Regions from separate parts of the Bacillus sp. PK6-026 genome, predicted to be linked through region 3. Evidence: predicted binding sites of a transcription regulator. Region 3 holds the regulator's gene; each other region holds the start of a gene.

Region 1 (7,972 bases), 290 kb from region 3:
GCAAATCCGTCTGCTCCAGCGCGGAAACACAAAGCTGATCGGAAAAATCAACTCGGCATTCATCATTACGATTCCGATTTTCAAAAACGGCATCATCCAGGCGGTGACCGCCAAGCGCCAAAAGCTTGTCGCCGATTCAATGAGCGAACTCGACCGCCGCACCAACGAAATGCTGAAGCGAAACGCGGAAAATATTTCGAGCCAGTCCGTTGAAATCGCGAGAATGTCCGGAAGGCCGAGCATCGATATTGAAACGATCGAACAGTCTTGGAATACGATTGTCAAAGGCATGCAGGAGACGAAGCAGATTGAAGATGAGAACAAACGCCTGCGCGAAGAAGGGGCAAAACGCATATTGGAACTTCAGGACAATATGAAAAAAGCCGCTTTAAACGGTTAAAAAGGATAGTGAAGAAGCCGTCCGCCGGATGATCTGGCGACGGCTTCAAATATACAAAAAATCACCGCCATGATAGGCGGTTTTTTATGTTATGCTAGAGAAAGAGAATCGCATGGTAAAAAATATATAAACATGAAGGGGATGGAAGTATATGGCCGCTTTATGGCTGGCATTCGGCGGCGGTTTCCTGTCGTTTATTTCTCCGTGCTGCCTGCCTTTGTATCCATCATTTATTTCCTACATCACCGGGATTTCGGTCAGCGATTTGAAAGACCGAGATGCAAAGCGCATCAAACAATCGGTGATGATTCACGCGGCTGCTTTTTTGGTCGGCTTTTCTGTAATTTTTTACATATTGGGTTTCTCCGCCAGCTCGTTTGGCCTGCTGTTTTTGCAATACCATAACTTGATCCGCATGCTGGGTGGAATATTTGTCGTCGTCATGGGCCTGTTCCTCCTCGGCGTTTTCCGGCCGGCTTTCATGATGAAGGAGCGGCGCCTTTCGTTTAGAAGAGGGAAAATAGGCTTGTTGAATTCAATGCTTGTCGGAATGGTTTTTGCGGCGGGCTGGACGCCGTGCATCGGGCCTATATTCGGAACGATCGCATATGCAAATTTTCAGAACCCTGATTTTGGGAGCGCATTCATGATGATCACCGCATATTCTCTAGGTTTTGCCATTCCTTTTTTGCTCATGGCGTTTTTTATCGGAAACATCAGGCCGCTTATGAAATATTCGAATATGCTCATGAAAATCGGCGGCGCGCTGATGATCGTCATCGGCATCCTGCTTTATACGGACAACATGATATGGATGAATATCTGGTATTCGAATTTGACGAATCTCTTTTGAAAAGCTTCCCGCGCCGCATTATGCGAGTAAGATTGTGAAAAACAGCAAAATCGCGGAGGATATCATGTGCTTGTTTGATCACTCATTTAAGGGACATGAGGATTTAGCCAATCGATTTTGGAAGGTTCGCAAATCTGAAGAGCCAAACGGGCTTTACCCGCTCGATAGCGGGATGCTGGAATTCGCGAAAAAAGTGCTTGAATCTTCATTTCAACAATCGGGAGGATCAGGGTGATATACGCTGCTTCTATTCACACGAGCATCCAATCGTCACGGTCCTGGCAGGAATAGAAAACCGCCCGAAAAGAATCGAGCGGCTCCCTTTATATTCGAATTGATTTCTCCTCGGTTTTCCACTGTTTTTTCCATCCGGCCTGAGCAAGCAAAAGCAGTCCGAGTGCCAAAAATGCGATAACGGTAAAGGTGAGGAATCCGCTTGAATACGTACCCGTGATTTGCTTCAGCGTTCCGAGAATATTCGGGAGGAAGAATCCGCCGATTCCCCCCGCAGCGCCCACGACTCCCGTCACCATCCCGATCTCTTGCTGAAATCGCTGCGGTACAAGCTGGAATATCGCGCCGTTCCCCATCCCGAGGCAGCCCATGCCGATAAATAATGCGGCTGTGACAACGCCAAGAGATGGGAGCATACTGACTGAGAACATGCACAGAGCCACCCCGATAAAGAGGAATTGCAGCAGACGCACGCCGCCGATTTTATCGGCAATCAACCCGCCGACAGGGCGGAGGCAGCTTCCCGATGCAACGACGAGCGTGACAAATTCGCCGGCCCTTACCGCCGGAACGGCATACTGGGATGCAAAAAAGTAGCTTAAAAAGTTGGACAAGCCGACAAAACCTCCGAATGTTACGCTGTAGAGAAGGCAAAAATACCAAGTGTCCCTTTCTTTGAAAACAGCAAAATAGTCTTTGAGCGGTTTAGGCGCCGGCTGATTCGGAGGTTCTTTTGCCATAAGGAAATAGCTGAATAACACGAGTATCAGAGGAATCAGCGCCAATCCCATGACGCCGTTCCAGCCCACTTGCTCCGCCAGGCGAGGGCCGAATAGTGTAGCGAGCAGTGTTCCGCTGTTTCCCGCTCCGGCGATCCCCATGGCAAGGCCTTGCAAGTGCGGCGGATACCAGCGGCTCGCCATTGGCAGGGATGCGGAAAAGCTTGCGCCTGCCACACCGAGTAAAATTCCGATGATATACAGCTCGGCGACCGATGAACCGAACTGCCACCCCCATATCAGCGGAATCATCGTCACCAGCATTCCGCCAATAGCCGTTTTTTTCGGTCCGAAACGGTCGGTTAAAATGCCGAGCACAATCCGGAAAAACGATCCGGCCAAAGTAGGTATGGCGACAATCAATCCGACCTGTGATGGAGATAAATCAAAATCAGCCGTCATATAAACACCAAGCGCCCCCAGCAACACCCAAATCATAAAGCTGACATCGAAATATAAAAAAGATGACAACAAGGAAGGCGCGTGTCCGCTCTTCCTCAAATCCGCCAATTTCAATTGCAACACTCCCCATCCGATAGATTCTAGAATTTATCATGACAAAATAGAATAGGGTTGGCAGTATTTTTGTCAGCTTTACTAACAAACTAAAAGATTGAATATTTAAAATGTTAATTTGGACGGCATTATACCCGGCGATGATTGAATGTTGCTGAAGATTTGAGGTGTTATGACTGTTGAAAAGGGGAAACTTAGATTGGAATGGGCCTGATGCACTTGCAGATAAAGCAGTCTTTTGCAGCACGTTTACCAATTTTTCTTTAGCTGTAAGGCATATTTTTACCAAAAAATGTACAAATTTAAGGAAGAAGTATGTAGAGACACAAAATAGACATAAATAAAAATGTATATCACTTGAAAAAGTATGTGAAGTATTGCACAATATGAATGTGAAGAATTTCACAAACAGCTTAGATTTTAAAACAAACGGCAAAGGAATGATGAGTCATGAGAAACCAAAAAGTAAACCGTACAGTTTTGATCGGTGCGGGTTTTGTTGGAAGCAGTTATGCATTTACGTTAATTAACCAAGGTATCACAGACGAACTTGTGATCATTGATTTAAATAAAGACAAAGCAATGGGCGATGTCATGGATTTAAACCACGGTAAAGCATTTGCCCCACATCCTGTGAAAACATGGTACGGCACATATGAGGACTGCAAAGACGCCGACATTGTCTGCGTATGCGCCGGAGCAAACCAAAAGCCGGGTGAAACCCGTCTGGATCTTGTCGAAAAAAACCTGAGAATTTTCAAAGGAATTATCGGAGAAGTCATGGCCAGCGGTTTTGACGGCATCTTCCTTGTCGCTACAAACCCGGTCGACATCTTGACTTACGCGACTTGGAAATTCAGCGGACTTCCGAAAGAACGCGTGATCGGAAGCGGTACAACACTTGATACAGCCCGTTTCCGTTACTTGCTCAGCGAGTATTTCGGTGTCGCTGCCCACAATGCGCACGGCTACATCATTGGTGAACATGGAGATACGGAGCTGCCTGTCTGGAGCCACGCGAATATCGGCGGAGTTCCCGTCAGCGACTTGCTGAAAAGAAATGAGAAATACAAAGCAGAAGATCTTGATCAACTGTTTGACAATGTCAAAAACGCCGCTTACCACATTATCGAGAAAAAAGGTGCGACATACTACGGAGTTGCCATGAGCCTCGCGCGTATCACGAAAGCGATTTACCGCAATGAAGAAGCGATTTTAACCGTGAGCGCACATCTTGAAGGCGAATTTGGGGAAAATGATGTTTATATCGGAGTTCCGGCGGTTGTCGGCCGATGCGGAGCGAGGGAAATTGTTGAGCTCGACCTGAATGAAAAGGAAAAACAGCAATTCAAGCATAGCGCAGGTGTGTTAAAAGCAATTTTAAAACCGCATTTTGAACTGCAGGCATAACTGAACATCATGAAGATACTAACACCATGAAGATTGCGAGATGATGAAAATGTGGCAGCAGATATACGATCCGTTTGGGAATCTGTTTATCAGCGCTTTTGCCGCCATTCTGCCGATTCTTTTCTTTCTCCTTGCATTGACCGTGCTGAAGATGAAAGGAATCATCGCGTCATTTTTGACGCTGGCGGTCAGCTTTATTGTAGCGGTTTTCTTTTTTCACATGCCGGCTGCGAAAGCTGTCTCAGCCGTTTTACTTGGAATTGCAAACGGTCTTTGGCCGATCGGATATATTGTCCTGATGGCTGTATGGCTTTACAAAATTTCTGTCAAAACCGGAAAGTTTAAAGTGATCAGAGCGAGCATTGCCGGGATTTCGTCTGACCAGCGGCTTCAGTTATTGCTGATCGGGTTCAGTTTTAACGCCTTTTTGGAAGGCGCGGCAGGCTTCGGCGTGCCGATTGCGATCAGCGCCGTTCTTCTTGTCGAGCTTGGTTTTAAACCTTTAAAAGCGGCATCTCTATGTTTAATTGCGAATGCTGCATCCGGGGCCTTTGGAGCGATCGGAATTCCGGTAATTACAGGAGCACAGATGGGAGGCTTGACACCGGTTGAGCTTTCCAGAACGCTCGCTTTGATGCTGCCGTTCATCACTTTCTTTGTCCCGTTCCTGCTCGTTTTCATACTGGACGGGTTTAAAGGAATAAGGGAAACGCTGCCGGCTCTCCTTGTATTAAGCGGAAGCTATACGGCGGTGCAGACTTTAACGATGATTGGATTGGGGCCGGAACTTGCGGACATTTTGGCCGCTTTAATCAGTATGGGAGCGCTGGCGCTGTTTTTGAAAAAGTGGCAGCCGCGTCACATATACAGAGAAACCGGGAATGAACATGAACCCGCTGAAAAATATCATGCAGCAGACATTATGAAAGCCTGGTCTCCGTTTTATATCTTGACCGCTGTCATTGCGGTGTGGAGCCTGCCCGGTTTTAAAGGACTTTTTCAGGAAGGCGGATGGCTGAAACAATCGACGATTTTATTCAACATGCCTTTTCTTCACCGGGAAGTGCTGAAAACGCCGCCAATAGCTCCGGAACCGGCACCGCTTGATGCCGTGATGAAGCTTGACTTCATTTCAGCGACGGGTACGGCGATACTGATCGCCGTGATCTTCACGATTGTGCTGAGCCGAAACATCAGTTTCCGCGGAGGACTTTCCAGCCTGAAAGAGACGGTCAAGGAACTGTGGCTTCCTGTTCTGACCATTTGCTTTGTGATGGGTTTTGCAAACCTGGCCAATTATGCCGGATTGAGTTCAACCATCGGACTGGCGCTTGCCAAAGCAGGGGATATTTTTCCGTTCGTCAGTCCCGTATTGGGCTGGATCGGCGTGTTTATCACAGGTTCAGTCGTCAGCAACAATGCATTATTCGGCCACCTGCAAGCTGTCACCGGAGCGCAAATCGGGACAAGCTCAGCGTTGCTGCTTGCCGCCAATACCGCGGGAGGCGTGATGGCCAAGCTGATCTCACCGCAGTCGATTGCGATTGCAACAGCCGCGGTCCAAGAGACAGGGCAGGAATCAAAGCTTTTCAGCCAAACCGTTAAATATAGCTTGATCCTGCTTTTCATCATTTGCATTTGGACATTTGCACTTTCAAAGCTTGGCATATAAAGAAGAGCCTTTTCCCGCAATGGGAAAAGGCTTTTTAATCTGTTTGTTCTATCATGTCCTCTTTTTGAATACATTGTACAAGTTATCCGCGGAAGGAGGACGAGATATGATAAACATCTTCCTGAGTTATGTGTTTTTGGGCTTGTCTTTGGCTGCACCTGTCGGCCCTGTGAATGCGGCGCAGATCGACAGGGGGATGAAAGGTGGCTTCTTTCATGCCTGGCTGTTTGGTCTTGGCGCTGTGACGGCGGATGTCTTATATATGGCTTTGATCTATTTTGGAGTCGCTCAATTTTTGACAGCGCCATTTTTAAAAACATTTTTATGGCTGTTTGGTTTTTTTGTTTTGACCTATACGGGGATCGAGAGCCTGGTCAAGGCGAAGGAAGTATCACTGATGAGAGGTGCGGGAGAGAAAGGTTCATACCGCAAATCCTTCTTTTCGGGGCTGGTGATCTCCCTTTCAAACCCGCTGAGCATCATGTTCTGGCTCGGCATTTACGGAAGCATTTTGGCGAAAACGGTAGAGACGTACGAATCATACCAGCTGCTAATATGCAGTTCAGGCATTTTAATCGGACTTTTTTTGTGGGACTTGGCCATGTCTTTTCTTGCGGGGACATTCAGAACATTTTTAAGCCCGCGAATGATCCAGGCAACGACTTGGCTCGCGGGCATCAGTCTAATTGTTTTCGGATGTTACTTCGGCTATCAGGGGATGCTCGAACTGCTGAAGGCGGGAGGCTGATTATGCCTGCCCGTTTTTCTGTTCCTGATGGGCCCACCTTTTTTTCATCAGCATTGTCACAACAGCAATAACGGCAAGAAACAGAAGGCTCACAAAAAAGCCGGGTCTGCTGTTTTTTTCAAATAACGTACCTGAAACGGCAAATAAAATCAGGACAAGCGCTGTGATAATCTGGACATTCCCTTTCATTTTTGGCTTTGTGAGCTTTTTGCTGGAAAGCAGGATAAACATCCAGTTATAGAGCAGCATTAAGCTGGCGGCCGTTGTCATATGTTCATAAAGCTGCTTCGGCAAAAGCAGTGACAGAACGATGGAAGCAGCGAGAACGAGCACCGTCAGGCCGAGTGCCGGCCACGATACTTTCGCCTTTTCTTTTTTCGCAAAGCAGGCCGGTGCATCTCCATTTTTCGCCATTGTTCCCATCAGTGTGGTGACAGCGAACAGGGAAGCAGTCAGCGTTGAAAAACCGGCGATAATGAAAATGCCATTGAAAATATCCATGATCAAATCGAGATGAAAGTCTTTTAATGACGTAATAAACGGGCTGTTCTGTTCGGTAAATGCCCCGTGGGGGACTAGGAGCATGGCCAGCCCGATCGATGCGACGTAAATCACAGCAAGGGTTATGAGCATCAGGCTCCCTGATTTTGATGAATCTTTCGGGTCTTTTAAGTGAATCGCCATCAGACCCATGACTTCTATTCCTCCATAGGCGTAAAATGTGTAAATCAACCCCGTCCATAATCCCATAAAGCCGAAAGGGAACAACTCGTGAACCCGGTCAGGGAACTGCGCGTCAGGCGTTTTTCCTGGCAACAGCCCGCACAATGCCAAGACAGCGATGATGATAAACATTAAAATGGCCGCCGTTTTCAACACGGCCAGTATGTTTTCCGTTTTTTCAAAACTGCTGCGCCCTGTGAAAATGACGATCAGCCCGAGAACCGCATAAATGGAGGCGAACACCCACAGCGGAACCTGGTTAAACCAATGGCGTGTAAACAGGGAGATCGCCGTCAACTGACTCCCGATAATCAGCATTTCCGATGACCAGTAGACCCAGCCATTGCTAAACCCCGCCCAATTGCCGAAGGCCTCCCTGGCATAAGAACAAAAAGACCCTTCAACAGGATGATCCGCCGTTAATTTCGCCAGCTGCTGAAAGACGAGAAAAGTGCCAAGGGCAGCAAGAAGAAAGGCGGCTAATACGGAAAAGCCGCTTTTCTTAATCGCGATGCTTGAACCGAGAAAAAACCCCGTTCCAATTGTGCAGCCGACTCCGATCATGGAGAGCTGCCACCATTTTAAATCTCCTTTTTTCGCTTGTCGTTTCATCGTTTCAACCCCTCTAAATCTTCTT
Region 2 (7,972 bases), 900 kb from region 3:
ATAATAGCTGCGCCCTGCATGCATGTCAGTACGGTGAGTGCTGCAAGAATTCGCTTCATTCCTTTATATTGCAAAAGATCTTTTCCCATTAATAAATCATTGGCTCCTTACTGCTGACCCGTTTTCGAAAAACATAGTAGCTCCAGATCTGATAGCCCAGCACGAACGGAAGCAGTGACAGCGCGACGATCGTCATCACTTTTAAAGAATAGTCTCCTGATGAAGCATTATAAACCGTTAAATCATATGCGCTTTTGACCGAGCTGATCATGACGCGCGGGAACAGCGCAGTGAAAATCGTCGCCACTGTGAGGGCGATCCCAGCCCCTGTCATAGCAAATGTCCAGCCGTCGCGTTTTTGTTTCATAAATACGATCGACAGCACATAACAAACGACAATTAGAGCCGCAAGAGGTATCGTCACATGTCCCCTGCCCGTGAACAAGTCCGTTTCAAAAATGGATAAAGCAACAAAGGCAACAAGCGCCGCCAAAACGGCGAATACAACTTTTTTAGCCAGCTGTCTTGCCCGGTCGCGCAAATCGGCTTCCGTTCTCAACGTAATAAAGATCAGGCCGTGCAGCAGGCAGAGAAGTGTAACGGTGACTCCCCCTGTTACGGAATAGACGTTCACATAGTCAGTAAAACCGGCGTGCAGATTCATATCGGCATCAATCGGCATACCGCGCAAAATACTGGTAAATAAAACACCGAACAAAAACGGGGGCAGAATGCTGCCGAAAAATACGACCCAATCCCATGTTTTCTTCCATTTTGCGGTTTCGACTTTCCCTCTAAATTCAAACGCGACTCCGCGTCCGATCAATGCAAGAAGAACAAAGACAAACGGAATGTAATATCCGCTGAACATCGTGGCATACCAGTTTGGAAAAGCCGCGAAAATCGCGCCTCCCCCAGTCAGCAGCCAGACTTCATTGGCATCCCAGAAAGGGCCGATCGTATTGATCATCACCCTCCGTTCAAGCTCGTTGCGCCCGAGAAACCTGGTCGCCATTCCGACGCCGAAATCAAAACCTTCAAGAAAGAAAAAACCGATGAACAGCACAGCGACTAATATAAACCAAAGTTCATTAAGAGATACCATGGTAAACCTCCTGATCAAACGGGTCTGTCGATACGGAATCATCATGATGGTGGTCATGGTGTGCAGCCCCTTTTTTAATCTCCCGCACAAACAAGTAGACAAGAACGAGCGCCAGTACAAGATAAATCGCTGTAAACGCGATGACGGAAAACAGCAGCATTCCCGCTGATACGTTCGGCGACACGGACTGCGCCGTTGTCAAAATACCGAACACCGTCCACGGCTGGCGTCCGATTTCAGTCATGATCCACCCCGCCGTATTTGCAATGAATGGAAAGGCGATTAAAGCCACCATCGTCCGCAAAAACCATTTGCTTGTTTCAAGTCTTTTACGGAAGCTGAGATAGAGGCCAGTCAAAGCGGCAACGATCATTAAAAGTCCTGAGCCGGCCATGATTCTGAAGCTCCAGAACGTCGTTTTCACCGGCGGAATATAATTTCCTTCTCCGTATTTTTCTTCATATTGCTTTTGCAGCGTCTTCATTCCGGGCACATCGCCGCTGAATTGTTTATAAGCCAAATAGCTAAGCGCATACGGGATGCTGAGCTCTGATTTGTTTTCCTGCTTGTCCGCGTCAATGTTCGCAAGCACCGTCCAAGCTGCAGGATCACCGCTGTCATCCCAAAGCGCTTCGCTGGCAGCCATTTTCATCGGCTGGCTCTTCATCAGATGCTGGGCCTGCTCATGTCCGCTGAACGCTACGCCGATGCCGGAAACAAGCGCCACAATCATCGCGATTTGAAAGGATTTTTTAAAAAAGAGCAATTCCTGTTTTTTCAGCATTTTATACGCGCTGACACCGGCAATGAAAAACGCTCCGGTGGCAAGCGCACCGAAAATGACGTGCGGAAATTCAACCCATAGCTGCGGATTTTTAATAATCGCAAAGAAATCGGTCATTTCCGCGCGGCCGTTTTTGATCGCGAATCCGACAGGCTCCTGCATAAACGAGTTGGCCGCTAAAATCCAAAACGCCGACATGATCGTTCCAAGCGAAACAAGCCAGATGGACAGCAAATGGATCTTCTTCGGAAGCCGATCCCAGCCAAATATCCACAAACCGATAAACGTCGATTCCATAAAGAAAGCAAGCAGCGCCTCCACCGCGAGCGGAGCGCCGAATACATCACCGACAAAGCGGGAGTACTCCGACCAGTTCATTCCGAACTGAAATTCCTGTAGAATCCCGGTGACCACACCGACTGCAAAATTAATTAAAAATAAGTGCCCCCAAAATTTAGCCATCGTTCTGTAAATGTCTTTTTTCTTTACGACGTATAGAGTTTCCATTAAAGCAACCATAAAGACAAGCCCGATTGACATCGGTACAAAAATAAAGTGAAAGATCGTTGTTGAAGCAAATTGAAATCTTGCCAAAATGAGTTCGTCCACTGTTCCAGTCTCCTCCTCTTTGTTCTAGCCGGACCGTTGCCGAATGGCATCACCCTTGCTCAAAGTTTCACATGAATCTTATGAATATGATCACAGACAAAAGGGTGACCTTGGCCCACATTGATGTTCCGATATTATCCGGATGGTTATTTATACCTGTACTTTACCGCGAATCCCTTCTTAAATAAAGTACATATTCCCTAATTTATGGATGTCATTGTGACAATTATCCGAAGAAATTATAGCTATTTTGTGACACTGTGGTTAACAAGAACTAAATCAGCATGAGAAAAATGCCCCTCATTCCCGCCGGAGCATTTTGTCATTCAACGGTTGCGATTCTCTGCGCAAAGCCTTGCGGATCAAAAGAATACCGTTATATGCAATTAAACAAATTTGGCGCTTTCCTTCAGCTTGAAAACGCCTGACGGAAAGTCCTGCTATTTTGTCCAATCTGTGAAATCTTCCCTCAGCCTTTTGCGCACGTCCTTCATCTATGCTTTCATACAGCACCAGCTGATTGCACTGCGCATTTAACCTGCTTGCTGCCGTATCCCTTCCTGTCGAGCTATCTTTGAAACATCGCTCCCTCAGGCTTTTACGAATGGATGGAATATTTATTACTTAAAAATAAACAATAACGATACCTTGTTTATTCTATGAAAATCGAACCATACATTTGTTCAAACAAAGTACACAAAATTTGTGAAATGTTTCACAATATCCTGCTATACTTAGTTTGTATTTATGATAGATACTTCTTAAGTAAACACTTGATGGTGGTGGAAAACATGGAATCAAAATCACTTGTTCTAGTCGAAGAGCTTGCCTTAAAAAAGCAAAGCATCTTTATGCAAAGCCCGCTTCGTTATCTTTTACGAGCTATGCTGGCCAGTATGTTTATCGGGTTCGGAGTCATTGTAGCGTTTAAAACGGGGAATCTATTTTATGTTGAACATTCTCCGTTCACATATCCAATTGCAGCAATCACATTCGGGGGCGCCATTATTCTGATCGTCTATGGCGGAGGAGATTTATTTACGGGAAATACATTTTATTATACATTGGCTGCGCTTCGTAAAAAAATGCGTTGGCCCGCTGTTATCAAGCTGTGGATGTTCAGCTATGCAGGAAATTTAATGGGCGCCGTGTTTTTCGCAGGCCTCATCTTTGCGACCGGTTTATTTAAGGATCCTTCTTCCACCGGCTTTATACTTAGCGTGGCGGAACATAAAATGAATACGCCGGTGACCGAATTGTTCTTCAAAGCGATTTTGTGTAACTGGCTAGTCTGCCTTGCGTTCTTTGTTCCGATGGCGCAAAAAGGAGACGGAGCGAAAATGTTCTCTATGATGCTGTTTGTTTTTACTTTCTTTATTTCCGGTTATGAACACAGCATCGCGAACATGGCCACTTTTGCCGTCTCTCTGGTCACCGAGCATCCGGATACGATTTCGATTGCAGGCGCAATCCATAACTTGATTCCGGTAACCCTTGGGAACCTGATCGGAGGCGCGTTTATGATGGGCTTCATGTACCACTATGCAAACAAGCCGGGCGGTGAAGAAATCATCAAATAAAAAGATTGTCCATTTTTAAAGGATTCTAAATATGCGGGTTCCCTTCATAAAATCGTGGTAACTTTAAAAATGGAGGTTCAGCAGATGCAAAGTTTTCATTCGCTTTGCCAGCAGTTTGGACATATTTTAAATGGGGAGCCGCACATTGAACACGGTGTCTGTTCTGTCAGCATCAAACGGAATTTGCGCGTCACGATTCAAGGAAGGCCAAGCCGTGGAGTCGGCATGGAAGAAGTCATGTTCGAGTCGCTCGATCAAAACGGAATCGCCTTGAATATGGCCGAAGTTGCCATTTTGCCTGAAGAAATTCCGTTGTTTACAAAAAAGCTTGTCGATCAAGGCATCATCATCAGCGCTCTCCACAATCATTGGATTTTTACAAAACCGAATATTTTATATATTCATTTTCAATCTATAGAACCGCCGTTAACATTCGCAAGAAAAACAGCTGCCGCTTTATCCGTATTGCGATAAAGCAGCAGCTGTTTTCTTTATCCGTTCATTTTTCCCATTTCTGAAAGTGCGACCCTTTCGACTGCTTTGGCCACAATCTCGTGAACATCAGGATTCAGCGGATCAGGCACAAGATCGCCTTGTTTTGTGCAGGATGCGATCGCTTCGGCGGCCGCGACCAGCATCGGGTGGCTGATCGATTCCGCTCCGGCATTTAACACGCCCCTGAAAATACCGGGGAACCCCAGCACATTGTTGACAGACCGTCCATCCGCAGCGTAGGCTGCCCCGGCCTCGAGCGCATCCTCAGGCTCAATCTCCGGCTTCGGATTGGACAGAGCCAAAATCACCTGGCCTTCACGAACCCATTTCTTATTGATCAATCCCGGAACGCCGGTTGTCGCGACGATGATATCGCAGCTTTCCATCAATTCTTCGATGCTTTCAGCCGCATGGCCGCCATAGTTCTCTAAACGCGCCATCGCCTCAAGCGATTTATCCGTTCCGATGACACGTTTTACCCCATATGCCATAAACATTCTGCAGATCGCGACCCCTGCCGCACCCAGGCCGATTTGGCCGACATGGGCCTGCTTCAGATCGACCCCTGCACTCTTGGCGGCTGAAATGGCGGCCGCCAGTGTCACCACCGCAGTACCGTGCTGGTCGTCATGCATGACCGGAATATTCAGGTCGTTTTTCAGGCGCTCTTCGATTTCAAAACAATGCGGTGAACCGATGTCTTCAAGCAAAATACCGCTAAATCCGGGCGCAATGTTTTTAACCGTCCGCACGATTTCGTCAGGATCATTCGTATCAAGCAGAATCGGAACTCCGCTGATGTCTGCAAGCTGGTCGAAAAGCGCGGCCTTCCCTTCCATAACAGGCATTCCCGCCACAGGCCCAATGTCTCCCAAGCCTAGGATGGCCGTACCGTCCGTTACAATTGCAACCGAATTGCCGATGCCTGTATAGATATTCGCTTTTTGCGGCTCTTCTTTAATAAGCTCGCACACATTCGCGACACCCGGCGTATACACCCGCCGCAGATCAGCGAGCGAGCGAATCGGTATCTTGCTTTTCACACGGATTTTGCCGCCTTCATGGGCAGCCAGTACGTCATCTGAAACGGTATGAAGATGGATGCCTTCTTTTAAGTTGCGGATCACTTCAAGGATCTCGGTAAGCTGTTCTTCATGCTCAACTTGAACCGTAATGTTCCGCATCGTATAATTCGGCCCCACCTTGATCGTTTCAACCTCTCCGATATCACCGCCGGCAAGGCCGATCGCCGTTGTCACCTTTCCAAGGTTTCCTGGTGCTGAAGGGATTTCCAGCATCAAATTCCGAATAATATTGTTGCCATTCATAACAGAATACCTCCATCAATTGTTTTAAAATCGGCTACTGAACCGGCGAGTCTTTTTTATCGGTGTACCAAATAAATTTACCTGTGTATCCGTACAAAATCGCAAGGCCGATTGAAACAAAGCTCAGCCACATGAACGGCAGATAAGAGAAGGTTGACACGCCGAGAATCCCCGCCATATATATGCCGTTGTCTGACCACGGCACCATGCCTGACGTCATCGTACCGCCGACTTCCGCGTTTCTGGAGAGTACCCTCCGGTCAATTCCGAGCTTGTCATAGCTTTTCTCCATAATTTTCGGTGTTAAAATGAGCGAGACGTACATCGCGCAGCCGAACACATTCGCCAGGAAAGCGACGATAATCGTCGAGAATGTGACGTTGCCGGCAGAAGTCAGCTTTTGCTGGAATTTGGACACGATCACTTTTAGAACGCCTAAGTGCTCCAAAAGGCCGCCAAAGCCCAGACCGAGAATGATAACGACGACCGAACCGAGCATGCCTTGAATTCCTCCGCGGTTTAAGAGCTCGTCCATAAATTTGATCCCGGTGTCGATGGAAAAGCCGTTGTATGCCGTGCCAAGTGCATCCGCAAAATTCATGCCTTGGAAGACCGCAGCCCAGATCGCCCCCAAAAGTGCGCCGATCGCGATCGTCGGCACAGACGGCTTTCTCATGGCCAAAAGAACGATAACGATAACAGCCGGAACAAGCATCCAAATATGAATATCAAACGTGTTTTGCAAAGAAGTTTTCAAAAATTCGACTTTCTGCAAATCGACATTTTTACTACCGTAAATAAATCCGGTAATGGTGAACAACACCGCCGTGATCAAATAGGCGGGAACCGACAAATACAACATCGCTCTGACATGGGTAATCACTTCGACCTTTGAAAGGGATGACGCAAGCACTGTACTATCGGAAAGCGGTGATAATTTATCTCCGAAATAGGCGCCGGACAGCACGGCTCCGGCTACAAGCGGAAGCGGTAGCCCCAGCCCTTCACCGATTGCCATCATGGCGATCCCGGCCGTTCCTACAGTACCCCAAGACGTACCTGTGGCCACAGAGGTGATCGAACAAATAATGAGCGTGGCAAGCAGGAATATGCTCGGGTGGATAAACTCAAGCCCGTAATAAATCAAAGTCGGCACAACACCGCCGGCTATCCATGTACCGATCAGAGCGCCGACGGCAATCAGGATCAATATCGCTTCGAGTCCGTTTGAAATTCCGTTTGTAATCGATTTTTGCAAATCTTCATACCGGTGCCCCAGGCGCAGACCGAGCAAAATCACTAAAAACCATGAAATAAACAATGCCAGCTGAATCGGCAGATCAAATTTGACTGTAAATGAACAAACTATCGCTAAAAATGCACCTAATACACAAATGATTTCCAACATTGATGGCAACCGTGCTGTTTTCAACCTAAATCCCCCTTATTATTGAAACGCTTTCAAAATAAGCTACATAAAAATAGCAATCTGCTTCAATTTTTTCTTAAAAATTTAACTAACAACGAACAGTATACCACGAAAAAGGCTGACGCGGTACCACTTCACCGCTGTTGTCCTTTCTCTTCATAAAGTTATTGAAGGAAAGCGAAAACACTCTGTGTTTCTATCCCGGTAAAATGCTTCAGAGTGTTTTCGCGTACTGTTTTTCCAGCTTAATCCCGATTTAAAAGTTCAGCCCCGGCAATCCCCGGTTTTGTCATTTCATAAGGATTCAAAATCAGATCAAGCTCTTCTTCTGTCAACACATCGTTTTGAAGACAGAGATCGCGGACGGATTGCCCTGTTAAAATCGCTTCTCTTGCAATTCTTGCAGCTGCTTCGTAGCCAAGATGCGGGTTGACCGCAGTAATGACGCCTGCGCTTTTTTCTACATATGCCTTTAAGCGTTTTTCATTCGCTTCGATTCCTGCTACACAGTGATCGGTAAACGAACGGAATCCGTTGTTCATGATGCTGATGGACTGCAGGAGATTAAAGACGAGCACTGGCTCCATCACATTCAGTTCGAGCTGTCCGGCTTCAGAAGCGAGACAAATCGTATTGTCGTTT
Region 3 (7,972 bases):
TGGCCGAAGCCGAGGCCGTCTGGCTTGAAAAACAAAAGTAAACGGGTGAAGCCATGAACACGCAAATGGTCATACGCGATATGAATCCAAAAGATTTGGACCAGGTTTTTGAAATTGAAAAAAGCTCTTTTTCTTCTCCGTGGAAAAAAGAATCTTTTCATCATGAGCTTTTTCACAATATGTATGCTCATTACCTCGTTCTCGAAGTTGAGGAGCAAGTTGTCGGCTACTGCGGGATTTGGATCGTCATGGATGATGCCCAGATCACCAACATTGCCGTTTCACCTGCATATCGGGGCCGCCGTTTAGGAGAAGCTCTTTTGAAAGCCGCGATGAAGCTTTGCCGGATGAAAAAGGCGGTTCAGCTTTCTTTAGAGGTAAGGGTATCGAATCATATTGCACAAAGCTTATATAAAAAGCTCGGCTTTGAGCCGGGAGGAATTCGTAAAAATTATTATACCGATAATGGGGAAGATGCATTATTAATGTGGGTGAGACTAAATGAATCATAAAAAAGATCTGTATGTATTAGGAATCGAAACAAGCTGTGATGAGACGGCCGCCGCGATTGTCAAAAACGGAACGGATATCATTTCAAATGTCGTAGCGTCGCAAATCGAAAGTCATAAACGGTTTGGCGGCGTTGTTCCCGAGATCGCATCAAGGCATCACGTGGAACAGATGACGATCGTGCTTGAGGAAGCCTTTGCACAAGCGGACATGACATTTGATGACATTGATGCCATCGCAGTAACGGAAGGACCGGGGCTTGTCGGCGCTTTATTGATCGGCGTGAATGCCGCGAAAGCGCTCAGTTTTGCCCGGGGCATACCGCTCGTAGGCGTCCATCACATTGCCGGTCACATCTATGCCAACAGACTTGTTCAGGACATTCAATTTCCGGCGATTGCCCTTGTCGTCTCAGGCGGCCACACCGAACTCGTGTATATGAAAGAGCACGGCTCATTTGAAGTCATCGGAGAGACGCTCGACGATGCGGCAGGTGAAGCCTATGACAAAGTGGCGAGAACGATGGGGCTTCCTTATCCGGGAGGACCTCACATTGACAAACTTGCGCAAAAAGGCGAGGCAAATGTGCCGCTGCCGCGCGCATGGCTTGAAGAAGGCTCTTATCATTTCAGCTTCAGCGGATTGAAATCTGCAGTCATCAACACGCTTCACAACGCTTCACAAAAAGGTGAAACGATAGCTCCGGAAGATTTGTCAGCCAGCTTTCAGGAAAGCGTCATTGATGTCCTCGTCACAAAAACGGAACGCGCTGCGAAAGCTTATGGCGTCAAACAGGTGCTGCTTGCCGGAGGAGTTGCTGCAAACAAAGGGTTGAGAGCGGCGCTTGAAAAAACGTTCAGCAGCCATCCGGAGATTGAGCTTTTGATCCCGCCGCTTTCGCTGTGTACGGACAATGCCGCGATGATTGCCGCCGCAGGTACGGTTGCTTTTGAAAAAGGAATCAGAGGAAAATATGATATGAACGGTCAGCCTGGCTTAGATCTGACGTCTTATTAAAACCTCACGCTCTGTGAGGTTTTTTTGCCCGGGAATAGTTATTAACAGGTTATTAACATATATCCACAGTCTTGTGTATAATGTTAAAAACCTTAATTTACAGACCTTTTTTACCTGTTAATAATGTGTATAAATATTATATTTTTTGTGGATATTGTGGGTAAATCGCTTTCTTTCTTTTAAATAAAGGATTTTAATTGTGGACAAAAAAACCGCTCCGGCTTGGAGCGGTTCATCCTTTATTCATTTGTAGAGAGTGTTTCCCATTCTGTTAACAGTTGTTCAAGCTCCTCATTTAGCCGTTCATTTTCAGAGTGGATTTCCTGGACCTTCTCATGGTCTTGGAAGACGGCGGGGTCACACAGGAGCTCTTCATTTTTTTCGATCTGTTCTTCAATGTCCGTAATTCTTGTTTCGATTTCTTCAATCCTGCGCTGCCGCTGGCGTTCTTTTCTTTTCAGCTCTTTTTCTTCTTCATAGCTCTTTTTTGCGCCAGGTTTTTCGGAAGCGTTTTTCTGATGCTCTTCCGTCTGTTTTTCTAGTTCTTTCAGTTCAAGCTGCTGCGCTTTTTTTTCTGTGTAATAATCGTAGTCGCCTAAATATTCTTCTGCTTTGTCGCGGGAAAGCTCCAGTACTTTTGTCGCGATCCGGTTGATAAAATAGCGGTCATGGGACACAAATAATATCGTTCCCGGGTAATCGATCAAAGCGTTCTCCAAGACTTCCTTGCTGTCCAGGTCGAGATGGTTTGTCGGCTCATCAAGAATAAGGAAGTTCGCTTTTTGGAGCATCAGCTTGGCGAGGGCAAGCCTTGCTTTTTCGCCGCCGCTTAACGCGTGTACAGGTTTTAATACGTCTTCTCCCGAAAACAGGAAGTTGCCGAGGCAGGTCCGGATATCCTTTTCATTCATTTCCGGATAATCGTCCCAAAGCTCGTCAAGCACGCGTTTTGACGACGTCAATTCAGCCTGTTCCTGGTCATAGTAGCCGATTGAGACATGGGAGCCTGTCGCGATTGTTCCCGATACCGGCTGCAGCTTTTGAATCAATGCTTTTAAAAGGGTTGACTTGCCGATTCCGTTCGGTCCGACCAGTGCAACGCTTTCCCCGCGGGTGATGTGAAAGTTCAATGAACGGAGAAGCGGGGGCTGCTCCTGATAGCTTACTGTCAAGTCTTCCACCCGCAGTACATCGTTTCCGCTTTGCCTTGTAATTTCAAAGCGGAAAGACGCCGACTTTTCATCTCCGAGCGGTTTGTCCATGATCTCCATCCGTTCAAGCTGCTTTCGTCTGCTCTGCGCCCGTTTCGTCGTCGAAGCTCTAGCCAGATTCCGGTCGACGAACTCCTGCAGCTTGGCGATTTCGTCCTGCTGCTTTTCATAAAGCTTTGTTTCCTTTTCCAGCTGTTCGGCTTTTAATTGGAGATAAGAGCTGTAGTTCCCGGTATATTTTTTGCTTTGGGACCGGCTGATCTCGTAAACTTGGGTAACCACTTTGTCAAGAAAGTACCTGTCATGGGAAACGATTAAAATCGCTCCGCTGTAATTTTGCAAATATTGTTCAAGCCATGTCAGGGTATCGATATCCAAGTGGTTTGTCGGTTCGTCCAAAATGAGGAGGTCGGGTTTTGTCAAAAGCATTTTTCCGAGGGCAAGTCTTGTTTTTTGACCTCCGCTTAAGTCCTGGACGCGGACGGAGTCGTCAAATCCCGCAAAGCCGAGCCCGTGCATGACGGATCTGACCTCTGCCTCATATTGGTAGCCGCCTTTGTCCTTGAACTCCTGCTGAAGCCTGTCATACGTCTTCATCAATGATTCAAGCATGTCCGGTCCGGCCTGCGCCATCTTTTCCTCGATCGCGCGCATTTCTTTTTCCATTTTTTTTAGAAAATCAAATACCGACAGCAATTCCTCTTTGAGCGTCAGCTTGGAATCGAGGCCGGAATGCTGGTCAAGGTAGCCCATCGTCAAATCTTTCGGCTTGATGATGTCCCCCTTTTCATATGAAAGTTTTCCTGCGATAATCTTTAGAAGAGTCGATTTTCCGGCGCCGTTGCGTCCGACGATCGCAATCCGGTCCCGAGATCTGACTTCGAGTTTTATATTCGTTAAAATCGTATCGGCTCCAAACGATTTTGAAAGTTGGTTCACTTGTAAAATCATCATGATCTTTCACCTCTTGTCTGCTATTTTAAGTGTAGCCTATCACTGCGCAGTCAGCAAACAATTAAGTGAAGTCTGGAAGATTTTAGCCAAAGAAAAAGACAGAATGAAAAAAATAGTGTATGATCGTTATAAGGAGAGTTCAGAACATGAATGAGTTTACACATTTTAATGAACAAGGCAGAGCCAAGATGGTTGATATAAGCGAAAAGGAAGCTTCAGTACGCACAGCTGCGGCTGTTTCAAGCGTGTCTATGAATCGAACAGTACATGAAAAAATCAAAAACCGGGAAATCGGAAAGGGCGATGTATTGGCGGTGGCGCAAGTGGCCGGAATCATGGCCGCAAAACAGACATCCGCCATCATCCCGATGTGCCATCCGATCGCTCTGAAAGGAGTCGACATCGCCTTTCGCTGGGAGGAGAAAGAACAGAAGAGCATCCTGCATATTCAATCTAAAGTGAAGACCAAAGGGAGCACAGGTGTGGAAATGGAAGCGTTAACTTCGGCCTCCGTATGTGCGCTGACCGTATATGACATGTGCAAAGCGGCGGATAAGGGAATGGTGATAGGACCGACCTTTCTTCTCGAAAAGACAGGTGGGAAAAACGGTGACTATAAAAGGGAAAAAGCTGATGTAGACATGGAGGATTAGTTTATGAACATGGATCATTCAAAAATTCCGCAAGCGACAGCGAAACGGTTGCCATTATATTATCGTTTTTTAAAAAACCTTCATGCATCCGGAAAACAGCGTGTATCTTCCGCTGAGCTGAGCGATGCCGTCAAAGTCGATTCTGCGACCATCCGCAGGGACTTCTCGTACTTCGGCGCGCTCGGAAAAAAAGGATACGGCTACAATGTCAATTATTTGCTGTCCTTTTTCAGAAAGACGCTTGATCAGGATGAAATGACGAACGTAACGCTCATTGGCGTGGGGAATTTGGGGACAGCCTTTCTCCATTACAATTTTATCAAAAATAATAATACAAAAATCGCCATGGCGTTTGACATCAATGAGGAAAAAATCGGAACCGAGGTCGGCGGTGTTCCCGTCTATGATCTGAATAGACTTGAAGAGCATATGACGGATGATATCCCCGTCGCCATTTTGACGGTACCGGCTCAAGCCGCACAGTCGATTACAGACAGGCTGGTGGCGCTTGGCATTAAAGGCATTCTTAATTTCACGCCGGCCCGCTTGAATGTGCCGGAACACATTCGCATTCATCATATAGATTTGGCGGTTGAACTTCAGTCGCTGGTGTATTTCATGAAACATTATTCAATGCAGGAAAAGTAAAACGGAAAACGAAAAATAAAGGAAAGGGGGCAGGCTTTATGCCAATCGGTCCTGGAAGCTTTATTTTAATTGTCGTGGTGGCGCTTTTGATATTCGGCCCGAAAAAACTTCCCGAGCTGGGAAGAGCGGCGGGAAACACGCTGAGGGAGTTTAAGAATGCGACAAAAGGTTTGGCTGACGACGATTCCGATAAAAAGAAAGAAGATCAGTAGGATAGGATGACATTTATGAAGGAAAGAGAAATGTCGCTGATAGAACATATCACAGAACTACGCAGACGGCTTGTGATCACTTTTTTCTTTTTTGTTTTATTTGTTGTGGCAGGCTTTTTATTGGCAAAGCCGCTGATTATCTATCTGCAGCAGACGGATGAAGCAAAGCTGCTGACGCTCAACGCGTTCAAGCTGACCGATCCTTTATTTGTGTACGTGCAGTTCGCGTTCATCATCGGCGCCGTCTTGACTTCGCCGCTTGTTTTATACCAGCTGTGGGCTTTCATTAGCCCGGGGCTGTATGAAAAGGAACGAAAAGTGACGCTCAGCTATATTCCGATATCGATTATTCTTTTTTTAGGCGGCATTGCCTTTTCTTACTTTATTTTATTTCCGTTTGTCGTGGACTTTATGACGAGAGTCTCAGATGATCTGAATGTCAACCAGGTCATCGGAATACACGAATATTTTCAGTTTCTGCTTCAGTTGACGCTTCCTTTTGGCTTATTGTTTCAGATGCCTGTGGTCATCATGTTTATCACAAGGCTCGGCCTCGTGACGCCGATGTTTTTGGCGAAAATCAGAAAATACGCATATTTTGTGTTGTTCGTCATCGCGGCCCTCATTACACCGCCTGAGCTTTTGTCGCATTTAATGGTCTCAGTGCCATTGCTCATTCTTTATGAAATCAGTATCGTGATTTCAAGAATATCCTACAGGCAGGCGCAAAAAACAATGATTCAAGAGGAAAATCAAGCGTTTTTGAACGACCATACTAAATAAGAGCCATTCTTTTTCAGAATGGCTCTTTTCCTTCACAAAAAAGGCTATTGATCTTTTCGTTTCATCTTGCCGGCCAGGGCGAACATTTTAAAGGAAATGCTGATATTATAGGCTGCGAAAAGCATCAGCAGGATCGTGTAAAAAGACCACATGCTTCCGGGCGAGGTTGCCGCCAGATATGTAAACAGCACACCCGTTAATAAATAAATCGCTCCCCAGAATTTAGGGCTTCTCATCATAGAAATCCTCCAATAATCATTTGCATTTTCTCGACGTGTTTCAAATATTCTTCAATAGGCTCCCGGAATGTCTGCAGTAAGACGACGAGCGTATTCATGGCGACATGGGCGAAAATAGGCACGATAATCCGGTTGGTTCTGACATATAAAAAGGAGAATGTGAATCCCATTGCTGTATAAATGAGCAGATGGCTGAAATCCAAATGGACGACCGAGAAGAGCACCGAACTGAACAAAGCGGCAATGAAAAAATTCGTTTTCTCATAGATTGCACCGAAAATGATCTTTCTGAAAATGATTTCTTCAAGAATCGGTCCGAATACAGAAGAGACAAACACCATCAGCGGCAATGCGGTGATGATTTCCATGATCCGCTGCGTATTTTCCGATTCCGGGTTGACCCCGAACAAGTACATTTCGATCGAAGCGGCAATTGACTGCGAAAACAAAGCGAGAAAAACGCCGGCTACCGCCCATCCGATTGACGCTCCAACCGATGCTTTCGGGCGGTTGCGAAGCGTCGTCTTCGGCACCGTCCGCAAAATCAGCAGCACGATAACGAGACAGAGGGTAAACGCGATGACAGACCAGACGCCTGTCAATGTAAGCTGGGCTTCAGCCTTTGGCTGTCCTTTGCCCACTCCCAAAAAGTAAAGAAGAGGCAAGCCGACAGCGGCCGACAATTGCATGAGAACGTATGCCAATATAATAAACCAGTATTGTTTTCTCAAGCTTTATGTACTCCTTTTCTAAAAATCTAATTCAGACTATGTTTATTGTAACACACTCTTTTTAAATTATAGGATGATAAGGACATGCGGAGAAATGTAAGCGCAAAAAAATTTGACCTTATCACTTGAAATTGCCTGGGAGATTCTTTATTATAAGAATTGTGTTAGCACTCACCGAGTGCGAGTGCTAAAATTACATATGAAAATATTGAGGAGGTTGTTTCATTGTTAAAGCCATTAGGTGATCGCGTTGTCATTGAGCTCGTTGAGTCTGAAGAAAAAACTGCCAGCGGAATCGTACTTCCTGACTCCGCAAAAGAAAAACCACAAGAGGGTAAAGTGGTTGCAGCCGGTTCAGGCCGTGTGTTAGAGAGCGGAGAGCGCGTTGCATTAGAAGTGAAAACAGGCGACCGCATCATCTTCTCAAAATATGCAGGTACCGAAGTGAAATATGAAGGTACTGACTACTTAATCTTGCGTGAAAGCGACATTTTAGCTGTTATCGGCTAAGTCATAAATAAAAACGAGACAATTATATAGGAGGTTCGAATAACATGGCAAAAGATATTAAGTTTAGCGAAGAAGCCCGCCGTTCAATGCTGCGCGGTGTAGATGCATTGGCGGATGCTGTAAAGGTAACTTTGGGACCTAAAGGACGCAACGTCGTTCTTGAGAAAAAATTCGGTTCTCCATTAATCACAAACGACGGTGTTACCATCGCGAAAGAAATCGAGCTTGAAGACGCGTTCGAAAACATGGGCGCAAAGCTTGTTGCTGAAGTTGCGAGCAAAACAAACGATGTTGCCGGTGACGGTACAACAACAGCGACAGTTCTAGCTCAAGCGATGATTCGCGAAGGTCTTAAAAACGTAACTGCCGGCGCTAACCCTGTAGGCGTGCGCAAAGGTATCGAGCAGGCTGTGGCTGTAGCGGTTGAAAGCCTGAAAGAAATCTCCAAACCAATCGAAGGCAAAGAATCAATCGCACAAGTTGCTTCAATCTCCGCTGCTGACG

What was found. The regulator Rex, encoded in region 3, represses fermentation and respiration genes when NADH is low (regulators of the CRP and FNR family bind a similar motif). The targets are predictions, from matches to a motif close to TTGTGAAATATTTCACAA.
Region 1: a site for Rex is predicted at 3,173-3,190, ahead of M1D59_RS01875 (L-lactate dehydrogenase). Genes of this name have one in related genera too.
Region 2: a site for Rex is predicted at 3,202-3,219, ahead of M1D59_RS20950 (formate/nitrite transporter family protein). Genes of this name have one in related genera too.

What each region holds. Positions count from the first base shown of each region.
Region 1 is NZ_CP096418.1:344,751-352,722, forward strand. Features, by position in the region: gene M1D59_RS01855 (toxic anion resistance protein) at 1-400, shown strand, start outside; gene M1D59_RS01860 (cytochrome c biogenesis CcdA family protein) at 552-1,253, shown strand; gene M1D59_RS01865 (hypothetical protein) at 1,318-1,488, shown strand; gene M1D59_RS01870 (nitrate/nitrite transporter) at 1,577-2,782, opposite strand; gene M1D59_RS01875 (L-lactate dehydrogenase) at 3,233-4,192, shown strand; gene M1D59_RS01880 (L-lactate permease) at 4,242-5,864, shown strand; gene M1D59_RS01885 (LysE family translocator) at 5,974-6,612, shown strand; gene M1D59_RS01890 (amino acid permease) at 6,613-7,947, opposite strand.
Region 2 is NZ_CP096418.1:4,107,230-4,115,201, forward strand. Features, by position in the region: gene cydD (thiol reductant ABC exporter subunit CydD) at 1-89, opposite strand, end outside; gene cydB (cytochrome d ubiquinol oxidase subunit II) at 89-1,105, opposite strand; gene M1D59_RS20945 (cytochrome ubiquinol oxidase subunit I) at 1,092-2,498, opposite strand; gene M1D59_RS20950 (formate/nitrite transporter family protein) at 3,290-4,078, shown strand; gene M1D59_RS20955 (DUF1259 domain-containing protein) at 4,163-4,552, shown strand; gene M1D59_RS20960 (malic enzyme-like NAD(P)-binding protein) at 4,570-5,901, opposite strand; gene nhaC (Na+/H+ antiporter NhaC) at 5,936-7,333, opposite strand; gene aspA (aspartate ammonia-lyase) at 7,576-7,972, opposite strand, start outside.
Region 3 is NZ_CP096418.1:638,245-646,216, forward strand. Features, by position in the region: gene tsaB (tRNA (adenosine(37)-N6)-threonylcarbamoyltransferase complex dimerization subunit type 1 TsaB) at 1-41, shown strand, start outside; gene rimI (ribosomal protein S18-alanine N-acetyltransferase) at 54-512, shown strand; gene tsaD (tRNA (adenosine(37)-N6)-threonylcarbamoyltransferase complex transferase subunit TsaD) at 502-1,527, shown strand; gene M1D59_RS03215 (ABC-F family ATP-binding cassette domain-containing protein) at 1,767-3,692, opposite strand; gene moaC (cyclic pyranopterin monophosphate synthase MoaC) at 3,839-4,345, shown strand; gene M1D59_RS03225 (redox-sensing transcriptional repressor Rex) at 4,349-4,993, shown strand; gene M1D59_RS03230 (twin-arginine translocase TatA/TatE family subunit) at 5,032-5,205, shown strand; gene tatC (twin-arginine translocase subunit TatC) at 5,212-5,988, shown strand; gene M1D59_RS03240 (YdiK family protein) at 6,033-6,224, opposite strand; gene M1D59_RS03245 (CPBP family intramembrane glutamic endopeptidase) at 6,224-6,958, opposite strand; gene groES (co-chaperone GroES) at 7,184-7,468, shown strand; gene groL (chaperonin GroEL) at 7,513-7,972, shown strand, end outside.